Regions from separate parts of the Streptomyces sp. V4I23 genome, predicted to be linked through region 2. Evidence: riboswitches for the same ligand, from Rfam matches in the RefSeq annotation. Region 2 holds a riboswitch; the other holds the start of a gene.

Region 1 (10,817 bases), 4.2 Mb from region 2:
TCCGCACCGGCCGCGTGAGACCGGCCAGGTGATGACGGCCGCGTAGAGCGGTCGCCGAGACGACCAGGGGCCGGCCGGAGAGTTCTCCGTACCGGCCCCGATCCATGCGCGCAGGGCGTCAGTTGTCGTACTCGTCCAGCGGCGGGCAGGAGCAGACCAGGTTGCGGTCGCCGAAGGCGCCGTCGATACGGCGGACCGGCGGCCAGTACTTGTCCGCAGCGCTCACACCCGCCGGGAAGACGGCTTCGTCACGGCTGTAGGCATGGTTCCACTCGCCGCCGAGGGCGGCCGCGGTGTGCGGGGCGTTGCGCAGCGGGTTGTCGTCCGCGGGCCATGCGCCCGACGCCACCTTCTCGATCTCGGCACGGATCGCGATCATCGTGTCGCAGAAGCGGTCGAGTTCGGTCAGGTCCTCGCTCTCCGTCGGCTCGATCATCAGCGTGCCGGCCACCGGGAACGACATGGTCGGCGCGTGGAAGCCGTAGTCGATCAGGCGCTTGGCGATGTCGTCGACGCTGACACCGGTCGCCTTCGACAGCGGCCGCAGGTCGACGATGCACTCGTGGGCGACCAGACCCGCCGGACCCGTGTACAGCACCGGGTAGTGCGGCTCCAGGCGCTTGGCGATGTAGTTCGCCGCGAGAACGGCCACCTGCGTGGCCCGCTTGAGACCCTCGCCGCCCATGAGACGGACGTACGCCCAGGAGATCGGCAGGATGCCCGCCGAGCCCCACGGGGCGGCCGAGATCGGGCCGACGCCCGTCTCGGGGCCCGCGGTCGGCTGCAGCGGGTGGTTCGGCAGATAGGGCGCGAGGTGCGCGCGTACGCCGACCGGGCCGACGCCGGGACCGCCGCCGCCGTGCGGGATGCAGAAGGTCTTGTGCAGGTTCAGGTGCGAGACGTCGCCGCCGAACTTGCCCGGCTTGGCGAGACCGACCAGTGCGTTGAGGTTGGCGCCGTCCACGTAGACCTGGCCGCCCGCGTCGTGCACCTGAGCGCAGATGTCGGCCACGTGCTCCTCGAACACGCCGTGTGTCGAGGGGTAGGTGATCATCAGCACGGAGAGTTCGTCGCCGTACTGCTCGATCTTGGCGCGCAGGTCCTCGACGTCCACCTCGCCGTCGTCGGCGGTCTTCACGACGACGACCTTCATGCCGGCCATCACGGCGCTGGCGGCGTTGGTGCCGTGCGCGGAGGACGGGATCAGGCACACGGTGCGCTGCTCGTCGCCGTTTGCGCGGTGGTACGCGCGCACGGCCAGCAGACCGGCCAGCTCGCCCTGGGACCCGGCGTTGGGCTGGATCGAGACCTTGTCGTAGCCGGTGACCTCGGCGAGACGGTCCTCCAGCTCGTGGATGAGCGTCAGGTAGCCCTCGGCCTGCTCGACGGGCGCGAAGGGGTGGATCTGGCCGAACTCCGGCCAGGTGACCGGCTCCATCTCCGTCGTCGCGTTCAGCTTCATCGTGCAGGAGCCGAGCGGGATCATGCCGCGGTCCAGCGCGTAGTCCCGGTCGGCGAGCCTGCGCAGGTAGCGCAGCATCGCGGTCTCGGAGCGGTGCTGGTGGAAGACCGGGTGGGTGAGGTACTCGTCGGAGCGCAGCAGCGCAGCCGGCAGGCCGTCGGTGCTCGCCGCGTCCAGCGCCTCGACCTCGCCCTGGACTCCGAAGGCGGACCACACGGCCGTCAGCTGGTCGCGGCCGGTGGTCTCGTCACAGGCGACGGAGACGTGGTCGGCGTCCACGAGGTGCAGGTTGACCCCGCCCTCGCGCGCGGCGGCGACGACGTCGGCGGCCTTGCCGGGCACGCGCAGCGTGAGCGTGTCGAAGAAGGCGCCGTGCACGACCTCGACGCCGCCGGCCCGCAGCCCGTCGGCGAGGACGGTGGCGTAGCGGTGGGTGCGCTCCGCGATGCCGCGCAGACCGTCGGGGCCGTGGTAGACGGCGTACATGCCCGCCATGACGGCGAGCAGCACCTGCGCGGTGCAGATGTTGCTGGTGGCCTTCTCGCGGCGGATGTGCTGCTCACGGGTCTGGAGCGCGAGCCGGTAGGCCTTGTTGCCGTCCGCGTCCACGGAGACGCCGACGAGGCGGCCGGGCAGGCTGCGGGCGAACTTGTCGCGCACCGCCATGTAGCCCGCGTGCGGGCCGCCGAAGCCCATGGGGACGCCGAAGCGCTGGGTCGTGCCGACGGCGATGTCCGCGCCGAGCTCGCCGGGCGACGTCAGCAGGGTGAGCGCCAGCAGGTCGGCGGCGACGGTGACGATCGCGCCGAGCTCGTGCGCCTGCTCGATGACCGGCTTCAGGTCCCGTACGGCGCCGGAGGCACCCGGGTACTGGAGCAGCACGCCGAAGACGCCGCGCTCGGCGATCTCGGCGGGGATGCCCTCGCTGAGGTCGGCGGTGACGACCTCGACGCCGGTGGGCTCGGCGCGGGTCTCGATCACGGCGATGGTCTGCGGCAGGGCGTCGGCGTCGATGAGGAAGACGCCGTCCTTGACCTTGCCGACCCGGCGGGCGAGCGACATGGCCTCGGCGGCCGCGGTGCCCTCGTCCAGCAGGGAGGCGCCGGAGGTGGGCAGGCCGGTGAGGTCGGCGACGACGGTCTGGAAGTTCAGGAGGGCCTCGAGCCGTCCCTGGGAGATCTCCGGCTGGTACGGCGTGTACGCGGTGTACCAGGCCGGGTTCTCCATGACGTTGCGCAGGATGACCGGCGGCGTGAAGGTGCCGTAGTAGCCGAGGCCGATCATGGGCGCGAGCACCTGGTTGCGGTCCCCGAGCGAACGCAGCTCGGCGAGGACGTCGGCCTCGGTGCGGGCGTCGGGGAGGTTCAGCGCCTCGGCGCTCTTGATCACATCCGGCACCGCGGCGGCGGTCAGCTCGTCGAGCGATCCGTACCCCACCTGCGCGAGCATCTTCGCCTGGGCAGCGGCGTCGGGGCCGATGTGTCGCTGCTCGAAGGGTGTGCCTCGCTCCAACTGGGAGAGCGGAATGCGGTTGGCGGTCATGTGGGAGGCCTCCTGGTCTTATGCGACCTGCGAGGGGCATCGCGGCGCGGATGCCCGGACGGCCTCCCCCTCTGTCATCTCGAACCTGAGAGCTTCACCGGGCGCCATGGAGCGACGCGCCGGCTTTCACCGTCGGTGAGAGCGGATGCCGTCCGACGCCCGCCCTGCTTTCCAGAGTGACCTCGTCCGTGCGGTACAGGGGCCTGAGAGATTCCGGGGAGGATTTGCTCCTTCGGCGCCGCCGGTGGGATCACCGGTGGACTCTCCCGCACAGGGTCAACAGCCGATTGCCAGGGTACCAGCGCGTTCCTATGAAAAACCTTCAAGTGGCCGTCACCCGGGATGTGCCCTTTTGTAGTGACTGAGAGCAGGTGCGACCCATTGGAGGGACCGTGCAGACCGATATCGATCCGCGCAGCCTGATAGGCCGCAAGGCGTTCGACCGCGACGGCCACAAGATCGGCACTGTCGACGAGGTCTACCTGGACGACGCCACGGGCCAGCCCGAGTGGGCCGCCGTTCGTACGGGACTGTTCAGCCGGGACGCCTTCGTGCCCCTGGAGCCGAGCGAAGTCGTCGACAACGCACTCCACGTCCCCTACGAGCGCGCCCTGATCAAGGACGCGCCCGACTTCGGTGTCGGACGGCATCTCTCTCCCGAGCAGGAGCTTCAGCTCTATCACCACTACGGCCTCGACCTCTCGGCTCCCCCAACGCCTGCCCCGTCCGCCGGCGACCGCTCCTTCGGCCAGGTCACAGGCCAGGAGGACTGACGCCGTCCCTCCCTCCCACCTCAGCCCCCGGTCGAGGGCCCCATTTCCCGCATCGGACGCCATGCTCCGTGGCCCCGTCAGGAGCACTGACGCCGGCCCCCCCTCAGCCCCCGGCTGGGCCCGCGAGCCGTGGCATTCCGACGCGGGCGCCCCGACCGCCCTGCCCGGTGAGTTCCGGTCCGCTCCAGGACGAGCCCGGCGGTCTGTGGGCTCCCTCGGCCGTCAGGTGCTCGGCGCCACCCTGTGCTCGTCGCCGCCCGGAACGGACGCGCTCCCCTCCGCCGCTCCCGGCGGAGGGGCACCCGGCGCCTCAGGCCCCGGCCGAGCGATCGCATGAGGGGGCCCTGTGGCCGCCCCATCCGAAGCGGCCGCGTCTCTGCCGGGCCCACCGGCCCTCGGTGCCGGCTCCCCCGAGGCAACCGTCTCCGGCAGCGGCCCCTCGGCCCCCGCCGCCGGCCCACCCGAGGCGACCGCCTCCTCCCCGGACGCATCGGTCCGCGGAGAGACCGCCGGCACCAGCGGCAGCGGGTCCGACGGCTGGAGGTCCTCGTCGTCCACCCGGAACGTGCGCACCCGGCCCGGCGCCGATCCCGGCTCCTCGAAGCGCACGGTCACGCGCCCCACGCCGCTCCCCTGCACCCAGCCCGCCCCGTACACGGCATGCCGGACGTCCTGCCCCGCGGACCAGTGCCGCGCGATCGGCCCGGCCGGTCCGGGCTCCACCGGCGCCTCCTCGCGCTCGGCCCCCTCCGGCGGCTCACCGGCCTCGACCGACGACGCGGCCGAGGAGGCCGCGGCCTCCTCGGCCGCGGCCTGCGCGAAAAGGTCCTCCTGCGTGTAGTCGGCAAGCCCCGTGACCCCGACTCCGAGCAGCCGTACACCGCCCGTCGTGTCCACGGACTCCAGCAGCCGGCCCGCGGCCTCCCGCACCACGGCCGGGTCGTCGGTCGGCCCCCTGAGCGTCTCCGAGCGCGTGAGCGTCGAGAAGTCGTAGCGCCGGACCTTGAGGACGATCGTCCGGCCGGAGTGTCCGCCCGCCCGCAGCCGCTGCACGCAGCGCTCGGCGAGCCGCTCCACCTCGATCCGCACCCGCACCCGGTCGTGCAGGTCCACGTCGAAGGTGTCCTCCACCGACACCGACTTGGCGTCCCGCTCGGCGACCACCGGCCGGTCGTCGTGCCCGAGCGCCATCCGGAACAGCGCGGTGCCGTGGGCCCTGCCCAGCAGGCGTACGAGCTCGTCCTCGCCTGCCTCCGCGAGGTCGGCGACCGTGGTCATCCCCGCGCGTCGGAGATGCTCACCCGTCGCGGGGCCCACGCCGGGCAGTGTCCGCACGGACAGGGGCCCGAGCAGCTCTCTTTCGGTGCCGGGCTCTATCAGGACGAGACCGTCCGGCTTCGCCTGCTCGGAGGCGATCTTCGCCAGCATCTTGGAGCCGGCCAGGCCGACGGACCCGGTCAGCCCCGTCATCGCCCGGATGTCGGCCCGCAGCCGCTCTCCCGTCGCACGGGCCGAGGCCGAGTCGTCGGCGGCACCGCCCGCCTCCAGGTCGACGAAGGCCTCGTCCAGGCTGAGCGGCTCCACGAGCGGCGACAGCCGCCCCAGCAGCTCCATGACGTGCTCGCTGACCGAGCGGTAGAGCGAGAACCGCGGCACCAGGTATGCCGCGTTCGGCGCCAGCCGTCTGGCCTGCGCCATCGGCATCGCCGAGTGCACGCCGAAACGCCTCGCCTCGTACGACGCGGTGGCGACCACTCCGCGCGGCCCGAGCCCCCCGACCACCACGGCCTTTCCGCGCAACGAGGGCTTCGCCGCCTGCTCGGCAGCGGCGTAGAAGGCATCCATGTCCAGATGCAGGATCGTCGGCGCGGATCTCACACCATCGATGCTGCCCTACACCACTGACAACGTCGCCGCGCGAACAGCGCGGCGACGCCTGTGTCCGCCTGGTGCCGCTGGGGCGCGGCACCCGGATCACCCCGCGCGGTCGCGCCTGCGCCTCGCCAGCTCGTCGGCGGGGTTGTTGCCGATCAGCGTCTCGCCCGTGTCGACGCGTTCTCCGTGCAGTTGCGAAAGGGCCGCCTCGACGTCGCGCCACACGACGCCCACCGCGATCCCGAAGACGCCCTGACCCCCTTGGAGCAGGTCGACGACCTCGTCGGGCGACGAGCACTCGTACACCGTCGCCCCGTCGCTCATCAGCGTCATCCGCTCGAGGTCGCGAAAGCCCCGGGCACGCAGGTGCTGGACGGCGGCGCGGATGTTCTGCAGCGCGACGCCGGTGTCCAGGAACCGCTTGACGATCTTGAGGACGACCACGTCCCGAAAGCTGTAGAGCCGCTGTGTGCCCGATCCGTACGCCGGCCGCACGCTCGGCTCCACCAGGCCCGTACGCGCCCAGTAGTCCAGCTGCCGGTAGGTGATTCCCGCCGCCGCGCACGCGGTCGGTCCGCGGTATCCGATGGTGTCCGTGAAGGGGTCGGCCGCGCTGTCGTGCAGCGGATACGGCCCGCCTTCCACCGGACTGATTCCGGGGCCGCCCCCAGCCGTACTGTCGCCGCTGCTTCTCACGCCGACCTCCGTCCTTGACCTGCCACCTCGAAGGTAGGGAGTCACCAGGGGTGCGTCAACGATCGCCACACTCGGCACGCCGAGTGATAATCACCCTGAGAGTGGTTTCTCGTGCCCGATCCGGGGAAAGGCTACTCGAATGCGCCGATGCCGCACGGCCGGGTGCTCACCGCCCGCGACGGCCTCACTGGCTGCTGGAACCGAAGTCCTCCGGCGAGATCTGGTCGAGGAACTCGCGGAACTTCTCCACCTCGTCCTCCTGCTCGTCCGGGATGGCGATCCCCGCGTCGTCGAGCACACCGTCACTGCCGTAGATCGGGGTCCCGGTGCGCAGGGCGAGCGCTATGGCGTCGGACGGCCTGGCACTCACCTCGACACCGCTGGCGAAGACCAGCTCCGCGTAGAACACGCCCTCGCGCAGGTCGGTGATGCGGACCTCGGTGAGCTCCTGGCCCACCGCGTCGAGGACGTCCTTGAACAGGTCGTGCGTCAAGGGTCTGGCGGGGGCCATCCCCTGCTGCGCGAAGGCGATCGCGGTCGCCTCCCCCGGTCCGATCCAAATGGGGAGGTACCGATCGCCTCCCACTTCACGCAGGAGCACGATCGGTTGGTTCGAGGGCATTTCGACCCGGACACCCACAACGTCGAGCTCGTTCACACAGCAACCCTAGGACGTGCGGACGAGGTTTGGGTAGTCGGGCTGGGCCAAGATCAGTGCAGCCGCACTCCGAGGGCGCTCTGGACCAGGGCCGCGTGCAGTCTCACGGACAGCGCGGCCAGCTCTCTCGTAGTGGCCTCCGCATGCGCTCTGGTCTGCGGATTACGGTGTCTGCGCAGTGGCGCCACGATCTGCTCGACCAGCCCGGCGTCCCGGTCGGCGGACGCCTTCATCGCCCGCAGATGCCGCGGCTCGAGTCCGAATCTGCCGAGCTCGCAGACGAGCCGGGCCACCGTCACCGACTCGGCGTCGTAACCGCCGCTCGCGTCGGCCGTGAGCAGCCCGTACGACTCCCACTCGGCCAGGTCCTCCTCGCCCACCTCCGCGGCTGCCAGGAGCTCGGCCCGGCCGAGCCGCCGGGCGGTACGGCGGTCGCTCTCGCCCCCGTCACCGCCCTCGAACAGCTCGCGCTGGGCCCCCTGGACGGGCAGCTGGATCTGCTCGCCGCGCTCGAGGGCGTCCAGCTGCTCGCGGATGACCTTGAGGGGAAGGTAGTGGTCGCGCTGCATGCGCAGGACGAGGGCCAGGCGCTCGACGTCCTGGGCACTGAACTTGCGGTACCCCGACGGGGACCGGCGCGGCTCGACGAGCCCCTCGGCCTCCAGGAAACGGATCTTGGAGATCGTCACCTCGGGGAACTCGTCGCGCAGCCGTGCCAGCACCGCGCCGATGCTCATCAGCCGGTCGCCCGGGCCGGCGGTGCCGTGTCCGGCACCGCCCGTCGGTGTACGCAGCATGTACCTTCCCTGTGGGAGTCCCCCCGGACGGAGTCTGGGGAAACGGTCACACGCCCCGCTGGTTCGCGTAGAACACCAGCCGGTACTTGCCGATCTGGACCTCGTCACCGTTCGCCAGGACCACCGAGTCGATCCGCTCGCGGTTCACGTACGTGCCGTTGAGGCTGCCGACGTCGGAGACGCTGAAGCTGCCGTCCGGGCCTCGGCGGAACTCCACATGGCGGCGCGAGACCGTCACGTCGTCGAGGAAGATGTCGCTCTGCGGGTGACGGCCCGCGGTCGTCAGGTCACCGTCCAGCAGGAAGCGGCTGCCCGAGTTCGGGCCGCGGCGCACCACCAGGAGGGCGGAGCCGAGCGGCAGGGCGTCGACCGCCGCCTGAGCCTCGGGCGACAGCGAGGGCAGGGCGGTCTGCCCGGTGACCTCGGAGTCGTACGCCTCGATCCCAGAGATCGAGATGGTCGACGTCGTCTCGGAGGCGCGCTCGGCCGGAGCACCACCGCGAAGCGGCGCACCGCAGTTGGAGCAGAACCGACCGGCCTCGGTGTTCCGGTGGCCGCACCTCGTACAAACCGGCAGACCCGCCATGGAGGGATCCTCCTGCCGCGGTTGTCCCGCGTGGGGATTGGTCGCATACGGATCGGGGGCAAACCCTCCACCCGCACTTGAGGTTGATGGTTCCCCGAAACCTATGCGCCCGGCACCGGCAGGGTCAACAGACGACGCGCCCTGTCCGCCCGAATTGTCGCCACCGGCGACCTCGTCGCGGAACAGCGGCCGCTCGGCGCCCTGCTCCTCGCTCTGGCCGTGGCGCGGCGCGCGGTGGCGGGCGTTGCCGTCCTCGCGTGCGCTCTTGCCGAACAACTTTCCAAACAACTTCACGGGCGTTTCCCCTTGACCGAAATAGACCCGCCCGTGGGGCAGGACGAATCCTGAACGAACACACCTGCCGACCCGGACATCTTCACAACGTCCGTAACCACCGGACAGTTTCCACCACGCGCCACCGATCCGGTGCGTCGCCCCCCTGCAAATTTCCGCCCTGGCCCGGCAGCAGACTCCATGCTTCCCCGTTTCACTGGGAGGACGACCGAGCGTAGTCAGGCCGCTCCGCCGGTCGCAAGGCGTCGACAATGATCTTCTCCGAACGCTCCACGGTCGCCGTGGCCTGCTCCTTCTCCAGTGTCTGCACCACACCACCGGGGATGTTCAGCGCGGGCTCCAGGTCCTGCGGCTTGCCGATGACCTCGAAGGTGTACGGCGCGCTGACGCGCTTCCCGTCGACCTCTATGTCACCCGCCGTACCGGAGAAGAACGTGTCGGCGACGACGCGGACCCCGTTGACCTGGATCGCCTCCGCGCCGGCGGCCCGCAGCTCCTGGATCGCGTCGAGGAGCATGTCGGGCTCCACCGTGCCCGACGGGTCCCCGATGGTCAGCGTGATGCCGGGACCCTGCGCGGCCACCGTGCCGGCGAGGATCCCGAGCTGCTGCTCCTTCTGGAGCGTCTGCTTGCGCGCCTCCTCGGCCTGGTCGGAACTGCTCTCCAGCTCGGTGCGCTGGTCCTCCAGGCGCTGCTTCTCGTCCGCCAGGCGCTGCGATCGGTTGTCGAGCTCGTCGAGGATGCGCACCAGGTCCTCCTGGCGCGCCCCGCGCAACGCGCTCTCGTCGCTGTTCGAACGCACCTGGATGGCCAGGCCCAGACCGAGTACGAACAACAGCACCGCGACGATGAGTTGGGCGCGCGTCACCCGAGGCGGCCACACGGCGGCACGCAGCCGCTGCCGTCCTGTCTGCGAGGGGCTCTCGTCCGCGGGGGGATCGGGCTGCTGCGCCGGCGGCGGGGCGAGCGGCGGCAGCGGCTCGCGCCTGGGCTCCGGCGAACTGCGGTGGGGTTTCTCTTCGCTGTTCATGTTCGTCACGCCCGGAAGACATGCCGGCGGATCGCGGCGGCGTTGGAGAAGATCCGGATACCGAGGACGACGACCACGCCGGTCGACAACTGCGCACCGACGCCGAGCTTGTCGCCGAGAAAGACGATCAGCGCGGCCACGACCACGTTCGACAGGAAGGAGACGACGAAGACCTTGTCGACGAAGATCCCGTCGAGCATGGCCCGCAGACCGCCGAACACCGCGTCCAGGGCGGCGACGACCGCGATCGGAAGGTAAGGCTCGACCACCGCCGGCACCTCGGGCCGGATCAACAGTCCGACCACGACTCCGGCGACGAGGCCCAGTACGGCGATCACGATGTGCCCTTCCCTGTGTCTGCCGTCCCCGGCCCGCTGCCCCGGTCGGCGTCGGCGGTCATCGGCTCTGCTGTACGTACGATCAAGCTGGGGGCCGCGGGCAACCGCACCGTCTGCTCGTCGGAAATGCTGGAGCGGATACCGAAGTTCTCCTGCAACGCGTGCAGATACTGCCCGTCGGCGCTGTCCTGGAACGCGGTGCTCAGCTTGTTCCCGTCCCCCACCGCGAGCACCGTGTACGGCGGTACCAGCGGCCTGTTGTCGACCAGTATGGCGTCGCCCGCGGCACGGATCGCCGACAGGGCCGTCAGTCGCTGCCCATTGATGGCGACGGCCTCGGCTCCCGACTCCCACAGCCCGTTGACGACACGCTGCATGTCACGGTCGCGGACCCGGCCCGTGTCGGAGAACCCGCTGCTCTCACGCGGCCCGTCACCGCCCTGGTCGGTGCCCTTGGCGTCGTCCACGACGAGTTTCACGCCCGGCCCGGACACCTCCGTGGCGCCGGCCAGCAGACCCACGAGCGCGCCCTGGTCGCCGCCCTGGGTGTTGAGGGCCCTGCGCTGGCGCTCCTGGACGTCGTCGCGGAGCGCGTCGACGCTCTCTTCCAGCTTGTCCACGGACTCGGTCTGCGCCTGGACGCGGTCGATCAGCTCCTCGCGCTCCTTCGCCAGGACCGGTGCCGATACCCGCGCCTCGGCGGCACCCACGGTGACGATGACGGCCGCCAGCACCAGGCCGGCGGCGAGCCCGAGCTTGGCGCGCA
Region 2 (10,817 bases):
CCGAGGCGCGCAGGCCACCGCCATGGCGATGAGCGCGCGCTGGCGCATGCCTCCGGAGAGCTGGTGCGGGTACTCCTTCAGCCGCCGGTTCGGGTCGGGGATGCCGACCCTGTCCAGCAGGTGAGCGGCCTCCTTGCGGGCGGCCTCCCCCTTCAGTCCGCGGTGGCGCTGGAGGATCTCGGTGACCTGGACGCCGATGGGCACCACCGGGTTCAGCGAGGACAACGGGTCCTGGAAGATCATCGCCAGCTGGCTGCCGCGCATGTCCCGCAGCTTGCGCGGGCTCATGGTGAGCAGGTTCCGACCGTCGAAGTCGGCACGTCCGCCGATCTTCACGCCCTTGGCCGGCAGCAGGCCCATCAGCGCGAGCGAGGTCACGGACTTGCCGCAGCCCGACTCGCCGACCAGTCCCACCACCTGGCCCTGGTCGACGTCGAAGGAGACGCCGTCGACCGCCGTGGACTCCTTGCGGCCACGGCCGCCGAAGGTGACGCTGAGTTCGTCAACAGTAAGCAGTGCCATGGGACTTCAGCCTCGCAGCTTCGGGTCGAGGGCTTCGCGCATGGCCTCGCCGAGCAGGGTGAAGCCAAGGGCGGTGATGATGATGCCGACCGCCGGATAGACCGCCATCATCGGCTCGTTGTCGAAGAACCGCTGTGCCTGCGAGAGCATGACGCCCCACTCCGGGATCGCCGGGTCGGGATTGCCGAGGCCCAGGTAGGACAGGGCGGCCGCCTCGATGATCGCGGTGGCGAGGCTGAGCGTCGCCTGGACGATGACCGGACTCAGCGAGTTCGGCAGGATCTGGGTGAGAACGATCCGCTTCCGGCGTACGCCGAGCGCCTTCGCCGCCAGTACGTAGTCGGCGCCGCCCTGGGCGAGCATCGAACCGCGCAGCAGACGGGCGAAGATGGGGATCTGGACGACACCCACGGCGATCATCACGGTCGTCAGGGACTGGCCCATCACCGCGGCGATGGAGACCGCGAGCAGCAGCGACGGCAGCGACAGCATGATGTCGGTGATCCGCATGATCACCGTGTCGAGCCGCTGGCCGGGCCGGCCGCCGAGGGTGGCGGCGGCTCCGGACACCACGCCCACGACCGCGCCGACGACCAGGCCGATGAGCATCGAGACGACGCCGACGAGCAGGGTCTGCCGGGCTCCGACGAGCATGCGGGAGAACATGTCACGGCCGAGGTGGTCCAGGCCGAACCAGTTCTCGCCGCGCATGCCGACGAACTTGCCCTGGTTGGCCAGGACTTCGTCGCGCCAGGTCTGTGCGGTGGGGGCGTGCGGGGCGATCCAGGGGCCGATGACCGCAAGGACGACGAACGCGGCGATGATGACCACGCCGATGACGGCCATCTTGCTGGACTTCAGGCGCCGCATCGCCTCGCGCCACAGACTGGCGCCCGAGGTCACCTCGGTCTGCTGCATCAACTCGGCGAGCCGGTCGATCCTGTCAGCTTTCTTGGTCATGGTCGTCACGTCAGTGCACCCGCACTCTCGGGTCGATGATGCTGTACGCGAGGTCGACCAGCAGGTTGATGAGGACGTACACCATCGCGATGAAGAGGATGAACCCGACGAGCACCGGGTAGTCCCGGGCGTCGATCGAGGTGCGGATGAAGGAGCCGATGCCGCCGAAGGAGAACACCGACTCGGTCAGCACCGCACCCGACAGCAGGCTGCCGGTCAGCAGACCGACGGCGGTGACCACCGGCAGCATCGCGTTGCGCAGGACGTGCCGGCCTCGCACGACGCGCTTGTCCAGACCCTTGGACTCGGCGGTGCGGATGTAGTCCTCGCCGAGGACCTCGAGAACGCTGGCGCGGGTCATGCGCACGATGACCGCGAGCGGGATGGAGGCGAGCGCGACGGCGGGGAGCACCAGGTGCATGATCGCGTCCCAGCTGGCGTCGAGTTCGCCGGTCAGGAGACCGTCCAGCACCGCGAATCCGGTGACGTCCGTGGCGTTCAGACCGGTCGACAGCCGCCCGTAGCTCGGGAAGATGCCCAGCTCGACGGCGAAAATGCCCTTGAGGAGCAGGGCGAGGAAGAACACCGGGATACAGATGCCGATCAGCGATCCCGACACCGAGGCGACGTCGAGCCAGCCTCCGCGGCGCTTGGCGGCCAGGTAGCCGAGCGGGATGCCGACGGCGACCGCGATGAGGATCGCGGCGATGCTGAGTTCCACCGTGGCCGGGAAGCGCAGGGTGAATTCCTCCCACACCGGCTGGCCGGTCTGGGTGGAGGTGCCGAGGTCCAGTTCGAAGATGCGCTTGAGGAAGCGCCAGTACTGGACGTGGACGGGCTCGTCCAGTCCCAGCGCTCGGTTGATGCGTGCCACTTCGGCTTCGGTCGCCCGCTCGCCCAGGATCGCTGAGGCGGGTCCGCCGGGCAGCCGGTTCAGCCACAGGAAGAGGAGAACCGACAGGCCGAGCAGGGTGGGAATGAGCTGTAGCAGTCGTCGTATGACAAGTCGCAGCACCCCGCATGCCCCTTTCTCACGTGCGTCGATGCGGGTCCGCCCGGCCACCTGGAGCAGTGGCCGGGCGGACCCGCTGGTGTGCGATTACTTGAAGGAGGTCTCGGCGAAGTTCTCCTGCGTCAGCGGAGAGACGTTCGGCGGGTTGATGTTCTTGCCGAAGGCGATGGCCGGCGGGGAGGACGAGATCGGGATGCCCGGGACGTACTCCATGATCGCCTCGTTGGCCTTCTTGTAGGCCTCGGTGCGGCCGGCGGGGTCGGTGACCTTCGAGGCGGCGTTGACCGCGTCGAAGACCTTCTTGTCCTTGAAGCCCCACTGCTTGTCCGGCCCGGCGAACCAGGTGCCGATGAAGTTGTAGCCGTCGTTGAAGTCACCGGTCCAGCCGAGCATGTGCAGGGCGCAGGAGCCCGCCTCGGTGGCGTCCAGGTAGTCCGGGGCCCACTTCATGGCCTTCGGGGTGACGGTGATGCCGGCCTTCTCCAGGTCGGCCTTCATCAGCTCGAACATGTCCTGCGGGGCGGGCATGTACGGGCGGGTGACCTCGGTCGGGTAGCAGAACTCGATCTTGAGGTTCTCCTCACCCGCCTTCTTGAGGAGCTCCTTGGCCTTGTTGGTGTCGAACGGGTAGGTCTTCACCTTGTCCGAGAAGCCGGCGACCGTGTCGGGCATGAACTGGGACGCGGCCTTGCCGCCCTCGGGCAGCTGGGTCTTGACCAGGTGCTCGCGGTCGATGGCGTGCGTGATGGCCTGGCGGACCTCGGGCTTCTTCAGCGCCGGGTTCTTCGACTGCGTCATGCCGACGTAGAAGATGTTGAAGACGTCACGGGTCGGGACCTGGTAGCCCTCGCCCTCCAGGGTCTTCACATCGGCCGGGGCGACGAGGTCGTAGCCGTTGATGTCACCGGCCTGCAGGGCCTGGCGACGGCCCTCCTCGGTGTCGATCGTGCGGAAGACCAGGTTCTTGATCTTGGCCTTCTCGCCCCAGTAGTCGTCGAAGCGCTCGAGGGAGACTTCCTTGTTGCCCTTGTTCCACTTCACGATCTTGTACGGGCCGGTGCCGGCGACCGTGCCGGCCTCCTGGCTGTACTTGGGATACGTGATCGCGTCGCCCTTGGCGGTCGCGTCCTGCTTCGCGTACTCCTTGATCGCCTTCGGCGAGTGGATCGCCAGGGCCTGCAGGGAGAAGCCTCCGGGCAGATTGGCAGAGGGCTCGTTGACCTCGATGACGGCGGTGTTCTCGTCCTTGGCGGTGCAGGACTTGTAGTTCGCCTTCGGGGCCTCGGGGTCCTCGTTCTTCGCGAACCCGCCCATGATGGTCTGCCAGTAGTAGGAGACCGCGCTGGACTGGTACGTGCCCTTCCAGTTGAACCAGTGGTCGTAGTTCGCGCAGACGGCGGCGGCGTTGAGCGCCTCGCCGTCGTGGAACTTCACGTTCTTGCGGAGGTTGAACGTCCACACGGTGCCGGCCGGGTTGCTGGACCACTTCTCCGCGAGCCCGCCGACGAGCTTGCTGCCACCGGACTCGTGCTCGAGCAGCGCCTCGAAGGCCTGGCGCGTGACGCGGAAGGTCTCACCGTCGCTCGCGAGAGCGGGGTCCAGAGAACCGGGGTCACCGGCGCCGGCGAAGACGAAGGTGTCCTTCGCCGCCTTGTCACCGCCCTTGTCCCGCTCGCTGGCGCAACCTGTCGCGATCAGGCCGACGGCTATCACCGCCGTGATCGCCCGGACAGGCCCGGACTTGAAAATTCGCATGGGTCCACCCCTGGTTCACCATGTGGAAGTCTTGACCGGCCGAACACTACAGACGGGAGTCACCTGGGAGAACGGTCCGGATAACGGTGATACCTAGTCGAGACCCGGACGCCCAACAAACCGGCCGGATACGGGACATCCCTGCACGGGGGACGAACATTCCCGGTATCCGCAAGAGTTCGAGGACCGGTCAGCGAGCGCCCACGGGCGGGTAACCGTAACCGCCGGCCGGCTGGGCCCCGCCGTGCGCCTCGCGGTCGTAGAAGGGCCGGGCGTTCGCCCGCATCCACATCGTCACCGGGTCGTACTCATCGGACAGCGCGACCGTGGAGACCGGCAGCCCGTCCGGGACCGCGCCGATCGACTGCTGCATCATCGCCCGCGCCGCGTCGACCGCCTGCGGTCCGGCGTCGTACAGATCGAGCCCGATGGCGAGGTACGCGGGCCCGACGGCCGGCTGCACCCAGGCGCGGCGCAGCGAGCGCACGGCCGGCGTGCGGTGCGCGTTCTGTGTGAGCAGCGCGTAGAACTGGGGGATCTCGACGGCCGGGTCCGACAGTCGCAGCGGGCCCGCGGGCATCCGGTCGAGTCCGGTGGCGATGCGGCGCAGATCCAGCCACGGGATGCCGACGCCGCCGCCCTGCGCGTGCGGGTTGAGCCAGATGCCCCAGCGCTCGGGGTACAGGGCACGGGCGATGTCCCGGCCGGTGACGACCTCGTGCGCGCGGCTCCAGCCGGAGACGGCGAGCTCCTGCGCGGAGGTGACGCACGGCGCGTAGCCGACGCCGTCGACCTCCATGTTCCCGTACTGCGCATCGGGGGAACCGGGCTGTCCGTGCCACAGCAGCATCCAGATCCGGCCACCGGCGGGATCGGCGAGGGCGTGCAGAAGTGCCTCGTACGCGTCGTAGCGCCCGGGAGTCACCTGGCGCAGCATGTGCTCGACCTGCCCGGTCGCCGCGGTGCCTGACGCGCTCACCCTGGATTCCGCCCCTCTTCGATCCGTACCCGTGCCCGAGTGGTCCGTCCCTGTGTCAGGGGACCTCCGGCCAGGTCATCAAACCAGCTTAAGCGGCAGTCCTGGCACCGGCTTGACTTCTACACGTGATGTCGTTGGTAGAAGGGGCGTACACGCTCCAGCATCCAGTCGCCCACCGGGTCCTGCGCGACATCCAGAAGGACGAGATTCACCGGCCAGGGGACCTGGACGCGGCCGAGCGCGCGGCCGAGCGCGTCCATGGGCGCGTTCCGGTCGGCGCCTTCCCAGGAGGAGAGCTGGACTCCCACGAAGAGGGCCGGCGCCTCGCCCTCGACAGAGGCGAGCACCCGGCGGGCGGTCAGCACGACGCCGGCGGCCTCGAACTCGCCGGCCGCGGCGGCGAGGAAGTCGACGGGCTCCTCCTGCCAGTCCGGCTCGAAGAGCCGCACCCGCCCGCCGGACGCGGGGCCGTCGAGCGGGGTGCGCCCCGCGCGGCACAACTCGGCGACGGCGGGCGGCGGCAGGGGGACGCCGACGGTGCCGCCCGGGTTCACGGCGATGCCGAGCTGCGGAGGCAGGCCACGGGCGAACTCGCGGGCGGGGGCGACGGTGAACGACATGGGGGAACCCACGACGGCGAGGAACTGCTGCTCGGAGCTGAAGACGGGGACGTAGGCGGCGCCCTCGATCTCCATGGTGGGCAGGTCGAGACCGATGCTGTCGGGCCCGCCCCCGTTGGGCAGGGGGACCCAGAGGCTGCTGCGGCCGAGCACCTCGACGAGGCGGGCTCCGGCGGAGGGACTGCCGACGGAGGCGGCGAGGACCTCCTCCAGCTCGTTCCCGGGCCAGCCGCGGTACGGATTCTCCATGCGCTCGTCTCTTCCTCCCCGGGGCACGCACCCCGGCCGTGCGTGTTCGCGGCGTCGACGATAATCCAGCCCTGCCGCTGTGTGAGGCGCGGGGCTCGGGGCGGAGCCCCGACGAGAGAGCCGAGCCGGGTCGGCGAGGCGCGGGGGCGGAGCCCCGACCACATCACCCCTCGGGGTCAGTCCGCCGTGAAGCCGATGACGCGCAGCCTTCCCGCCGCCTCCCGGTCCAGCAGGACCGCCGCCGCGCAGCCCCGCGGCAGACGGCCCGATTCCGCGTCGGCGATCAGGCGGCCCACCGCCCGGCGGTGGCGGGCGAAGGCGTACCCCGACACCCCGCGGCCCCGCTCGCGCTGGCCCTCCCGCGCCACCCGCGGCGGCACGTCAAGCAGCACGAGATGCAGCGACGTCCCGCGCCGCCGCGCCTCCCGACCGAGCCAGCGCCGCACCCACGCCTGCGTACCGCAGTCGTGGACGACGACGCTCTCGCCGGAGCGCAGGGCCCGCCACAGACCCGCGTAGTGCGCGAGGCGCACGAGGGGCCGGTAGACGGCGTACGGCAGGAAGCGGGGCGCGCGCGCGTCCCACCGGTCGCGGGTGTCCTGCGAGTCGATTCCGCGCCCGGTCACCGCACGCTTCATCAGCGTCGTCTTGCCGCTCCCGGGCAGCCCGGAGACGACCACCACGTCACCGGCCGCGAAGACCAGGGCGCGCGGACTGCGGCCCGCACGGGCCCGCAGGTCGCGCAGGACGGGCGCGGGCGCCCCGAGCAGGCCGCTGACGGAGGCGCCCTGCTGGACGGGCATCCCCGCGGCCGTGGCGGCGTATGCGCCGGACCGCTGCAACATCATCACGCTCCCCCAAGTCGGGTCACCCCACCCTTGCCCATGAAGTGTAAAGAACTGGTAATACAGGACAACCGACTTTGCCATGGTCCGCGCGCCCCACTCCCGCCGCAGGCATGCAATGATGTGCGCGCCAACTGCATACCGGCCGCTTGAATCCGCGCGGGAGAGTCCCGGCCACCTGGTGTGGCGGGGCGCCGAAGGAGCAAGTTCCTCCCTTGAATCTCTCAGGCCCCGTACCGCGTGCGATGAGGCAGATCTGAAAAGCGAGCCGTCCGGACGGCTCCACCCAAGGTGCAAGCCACGACCATCCAAACGCAGGGTCGCGGCGAACCTCTCAGGTTCCGATGACAGATGGGGAGGATTGTCCTCGCAGCCATGCCCTGGGAGCCATACCTATGAGCAACGCCCCCCGTCGTACATCCCTCCCGTCGCCCGCCACCGCCCTATCCGAAGGCGCTTCGCGCCGCACTCCTCTCCTGGCCCTGCATCGATCTCTGGGCGCGACCATGACCGACTTCGCCGGCTGGGACATGCCGCTGCGTTACGCCAGTGAGCGCGACGAGCACAACGCCGTCCGCACGACGGCCGGCCTCTTCGACCTGTCGCACATGGGCGAGATCACCGTCACGGGCCCGCAGGCCGTCGACCTGCTGAACTACGCGCTCGTCGGCAACATCGGCACGGTGGGCCCCGGCCGGGCCCGCTACACGATGATCTGCCAGGAGGACGGCGGGATCGTCGACGACCTGATCGTCTACCGCCTCGGCGAGACCGAGTACATGGTCGTCGCCAACGCCGGCAACGCCCAGATCGTCCTCGACGCGCTCACCGAGCGTGCGGCCGGTTTCGACGCGCAGGTACGCGACGACCGTGACGCCTACGCGCTGATCGCGGTCCAGGGCCCGCGGTCCCCCGGCATCCTCGCGTCGCTCACCGACGCCGACCTCGACGGCCTGAAGTACTACGCGGGCCTCCCCGGCACCGTCGCGGGCGTCCCGGCCCTTATCGCCCGTACGGGCTACACCGGCGAGGACGGCTTCGAACTGTTCGTCGAGCCGCAGCACGCCGAGAAGCTGTGGCAGGCACTGACCGAGGCGGGCGCGTCGGCCGGTCTGATCCCCTGCGGCCTGTCCTGCCGCGACACGCTGCGCCTGGAGGCGGGCATGCCGCTGTACGGGCACGAGCTGACCACGGCGCTCACCCCGTTCGACGCGGGCCTCGGCCGGGTCGTGAAGTTCGAGAAGGACGGCGACTTCGTCGGCCGCGAGGCGCTCACGGCCGCCGCCGAGCGCGCCGAGACGGCGCCGCCGCGCAAGCTCGTCGGCCTGATCGCCGAGGGCCGCCGGGTCCCGCGCGCCGGCATGGACGTGGTCGCCGACGGCAAGGTCATCGGCACGGTCACCTCGGGCGCGCCGAGCCCGACCCTCGGCAAGCCGATCGCCATGGCGTACGTGGACGCCGCCCACGCCGCGCCGGGCACGCCGGGCGTCGGTGTCGACATCCGCGGCACGCACGAGCCGTACGAGGTCGTGGCGCTGCCGTTCTACAAGCGCCAGACGTGATCGTCCGCACCCTCTCTTCGTTCACCACCACTCCCCCGCGTACAGGAGAATTCAGGTCATGAGCAACCCCCAGCAGCTGCGCTACAGCAAGGAGCACGAGTGGCTGTCGGCCGCCGAGGACGGCGTGTCGACGGTCGGCATCACGGAGCACGCGGCCAACGCGCTCGGCGACGTGGTGTACGTCCAGCTTCCCGAGGTGGGTGACACGGTGACCGCGGGCGAGACCTGCGGCGAGCTGGAGTCCACCAAGTCGGTCAGCGACCTGTACTCGCCGGTCAGCGGTGAGGTCACCGAGACCAACGAGGACGTCGCAGGCGACCCGTCGCTGGTGAACTCGGCGCCCTTCGAGGGCGGTTGGCTCTTCAAGGTGCGCGTCAGCGAGGAGCCGAAGGACCTGCTCTCCGCCGACGAGTACACCGATTTCGCGGGCTGACCCAAGACCTTAGGGACCGAGTGATGTCGCTTCTCAACACCCCTCTTCACGAGCTGGACCCGGATGTCGCCGCCGCCGTCGACGCCGAGCTCCACCGTCAGCAGTCCACCCTGGAAATGATCGCGTCGGAGAACTTCGCCCCGGTCGCGGTCATGGAGGCCCAGGGCTCCGTCCTGACCAACAAGTACGCCGAGGGCTACCCCGGCCGCCGCTACTACGGCGGCTGCGAGCACGTCGACGTGGTCGAGCAGATCGCGATCGACCGCATCAAGGAGCTGTTCGGCGCCGAGCACGCCAACGTGCAGCCCCACTCCGGCGCGCAGGCCAACGCCGCCGCCATGTTCGCACTGCTCAAGCCGGGCGACACGATCATGGGCCTCAACCTGGCCCACGGCGGTCACCTGACCCACGGCATGAAGATCAACTTCTCCGGCAAGCTCTACAACGTCGTCGCCTACCACGTCGACGACGCCACCGGCCAGGTCGACATGGCCGAGGTCGAGCGCCTGGCCAAGGAGTCCAAGCCGAAGCTCATCGTCGCCGGCTGGTCCGCCTACCCGCGCCAGCTGGACTTCGCGGCGTTCCGCCGGATCGCGGACGAGGTCGGCGCCTACCTGATGGTCGACATGGCCCACTTCGCGGGCCTGGTCGCCGCGGGCCTGCACCCCAACCCGGTCCCGCACGCCCACGTCGTGACCACCACCACGCACAAGACCCTCGGCGGTCCGCGCGGCGGTGTGATCCTGTCCACGGCCGAGCTCGCCAAGAAGATCAACTCCGCGGTCTTCCCCGGCCAGCAGGGCGGCCCGCTGGAGCACGTCATCGCGGCCAAGGCGGTGTCCTTCAAGGTCGCCGCGAGCGACGAGTTCAAGGAGCGCCAGCAGCGCACGCTGGACGGCGCCCGCATCCTCGCCGAACGCCTGACCCAGGCCGACGTCACCGAGCACGGCGTCTCCGTCCTGTCCGGCGGCACCGACGTGCACCTGGTCCTGGTGGACCTGCGCAACAGCGAGCTGGACGGGCAGCAGGCCGAGGACCGCCTCCACGAGGTCGGCATCACGGTCAACCGCAACGCCATCCCGAACGACCCGAGGCCCCCGATGGTCACCTCCGGCCTGCGGATCGGCACCCCGGCACTGGCCACCCGCGGCTTCACGGCCGACGACTTCCGCGAGGTCGCCGACATCATCGCCGAGGCCCTGAAGCCCGCCTACGACGCGCAGGCCCTGCGCGCCCGGGTCACCGCCCTCACCGAGAAGTACCCGCTCTACCCCGGACTGTGACGGATCTCCCGTAACATCCCGGAGCGAAACAAAAGGGGCACCGCGCACACTGGACCGTGAGCGCGGTGCCCCGCACCACGTAAGCACCACGTTTGCACGCATTGCCTCTGCACCACCCGGCAGACAACGGCGTCTACCACCCACAAGGAGTTCCCCGTGGCCCTCTCGGTCTTCGACCTGTTCTCGATCGGCATCGGCCCGTCCAGCTCCCACACGGTGGGCCCCATGCGCGCGGCCCGGATGTTCGCCCGGCGGCTGAAGAACGAGGGCCTGCTGGCCCACACCGCCTCCATACGGGCCGAGCTGTACGGCTCGCTCGGCGCGACCGGCCACGGCCACGGCACCCCCAAGGCCGTCCTGCTGGGCCTCGAGGGCAACTCTCCGCGCACGGTCGACGTCGAAAGCGCCGACGACCAGGTCGAGCAGATCAAGGCGGAGAAGCGCATCAGCCTGCTCGGCGTGCACGAGATCGGCTTCGACTTCGACAAGGACCTGGTCCTGCACCGCCGCAAGGCGCTGCCCTACCACGCCAACGGCATGACGCTGTGGGCGTACGACGCCGACGGCACGGCCCTGCTGGAGAAGACGTACTACTCG

What was found. A riboswitch is a leader RNA that binds a small molecule or an ion and turns the genes downstream of it on or off. The one in region 2 is predicted to bind glycine.
Region 1: another riboswitch for glycine. It lies ahead of gcvP (aminomethyl-transferring glycine dehydrogenase); the one in region 2 lies ahead of gcvT (glycine cleavage system aminomethyltransferase GcvT).

Annotation. Positions count from the first base shown of each region.
Region 1 covers NZ_JAUSZW010000004.1:6,632,783-6,643,599, reverse strand. The annotation lists gene QFZ82_RS32515 (DUF5999 family protein) at 1-46, shown strand, start outside; gene gcvP (aminomethyl-transferring glycine dehydrogenase) at 119-3,004, opposite strand; glycine riboswitch at 3,186-3,283, opposite strand; gene QFZ82_RS32505 (PRC-barrel domain-containing protein) at 3,385-3,777, shown strand; gene QFZ82_RS32500 (DNA polymerase IV) at 4,000-5,655, opposite strand; gene QFZ82_RS32495 (MerR family transcriptional regulator) at 5,752-6,348, opposite strand; gene QFZ82_RS32490 (bifunctional nuclease family protein) at 6,533-7,006, opposite strand; gene QFZ82_RS32485 (MerR family transcriptional regulator) at 7,060-7,803, opposite strand; gene QFZ82_RS32480 (FHA domain-containing protein) at 7,850-8,812, opposite strand; gene QFZ82_RS32475 (DUF881 domain-containing protein) at 8,877-9,713, opposite strand; gene QFZ82_RS32470 (small basic family protein) at 9,719-10,051, opposite strand; gene QFZ82_RS32465 (DUF881 domain-containing protein) at 10,048-10,817, opposite strand, start outside.
Region 2 covers NZ_JAUSZW010000004.1:2,412,554-2,423,370, forward strand. The annotation lists gene QFZ82_RS13010 (ABC transporter ATP-binding protein) at 1-522, opposite strand, end outside; gene QFZ82_RS13015 (ABC transporter permease) at 529-1,482, opposite strand; gene QFZ82_RS13020 (ABC transporter permease) at 1,493-2,497, opposite strand; gene QFZ82_RS13025 (ABC transporter substrate-binding protein) at 2,582-4,249, opposite strand; gene QFZ82_RS13030 (enhanced serine sensitivity protein SseB C-terminal domain-containing protein) at 4,440-5,228, opposite strand; gene QFZ82_RS13035 (enhanced serine sensitivity protein SseB) at 5,348-6,097, opposite strand; gene QFZ82_RS13040 (AAA family ATPase) at 6,274-6,945, opposite strand; glycine riboswitch at 7,093-7,191, shown strand; gene gcvT (glycine cleavage system aminomethyltransferase GcvT) at 7,338-8,504, shown strand; gene gcvH (glycine cleavage system protein GcvH) at 8,563-8,937, shown strand; gene glyA (serine hydroxymethyltransferase) at 8,961-10,220, shown strand; gene QFZ82_RS13060 (L-serine ammonia-lyase) at 10,377-10,817, shown strand, end outside.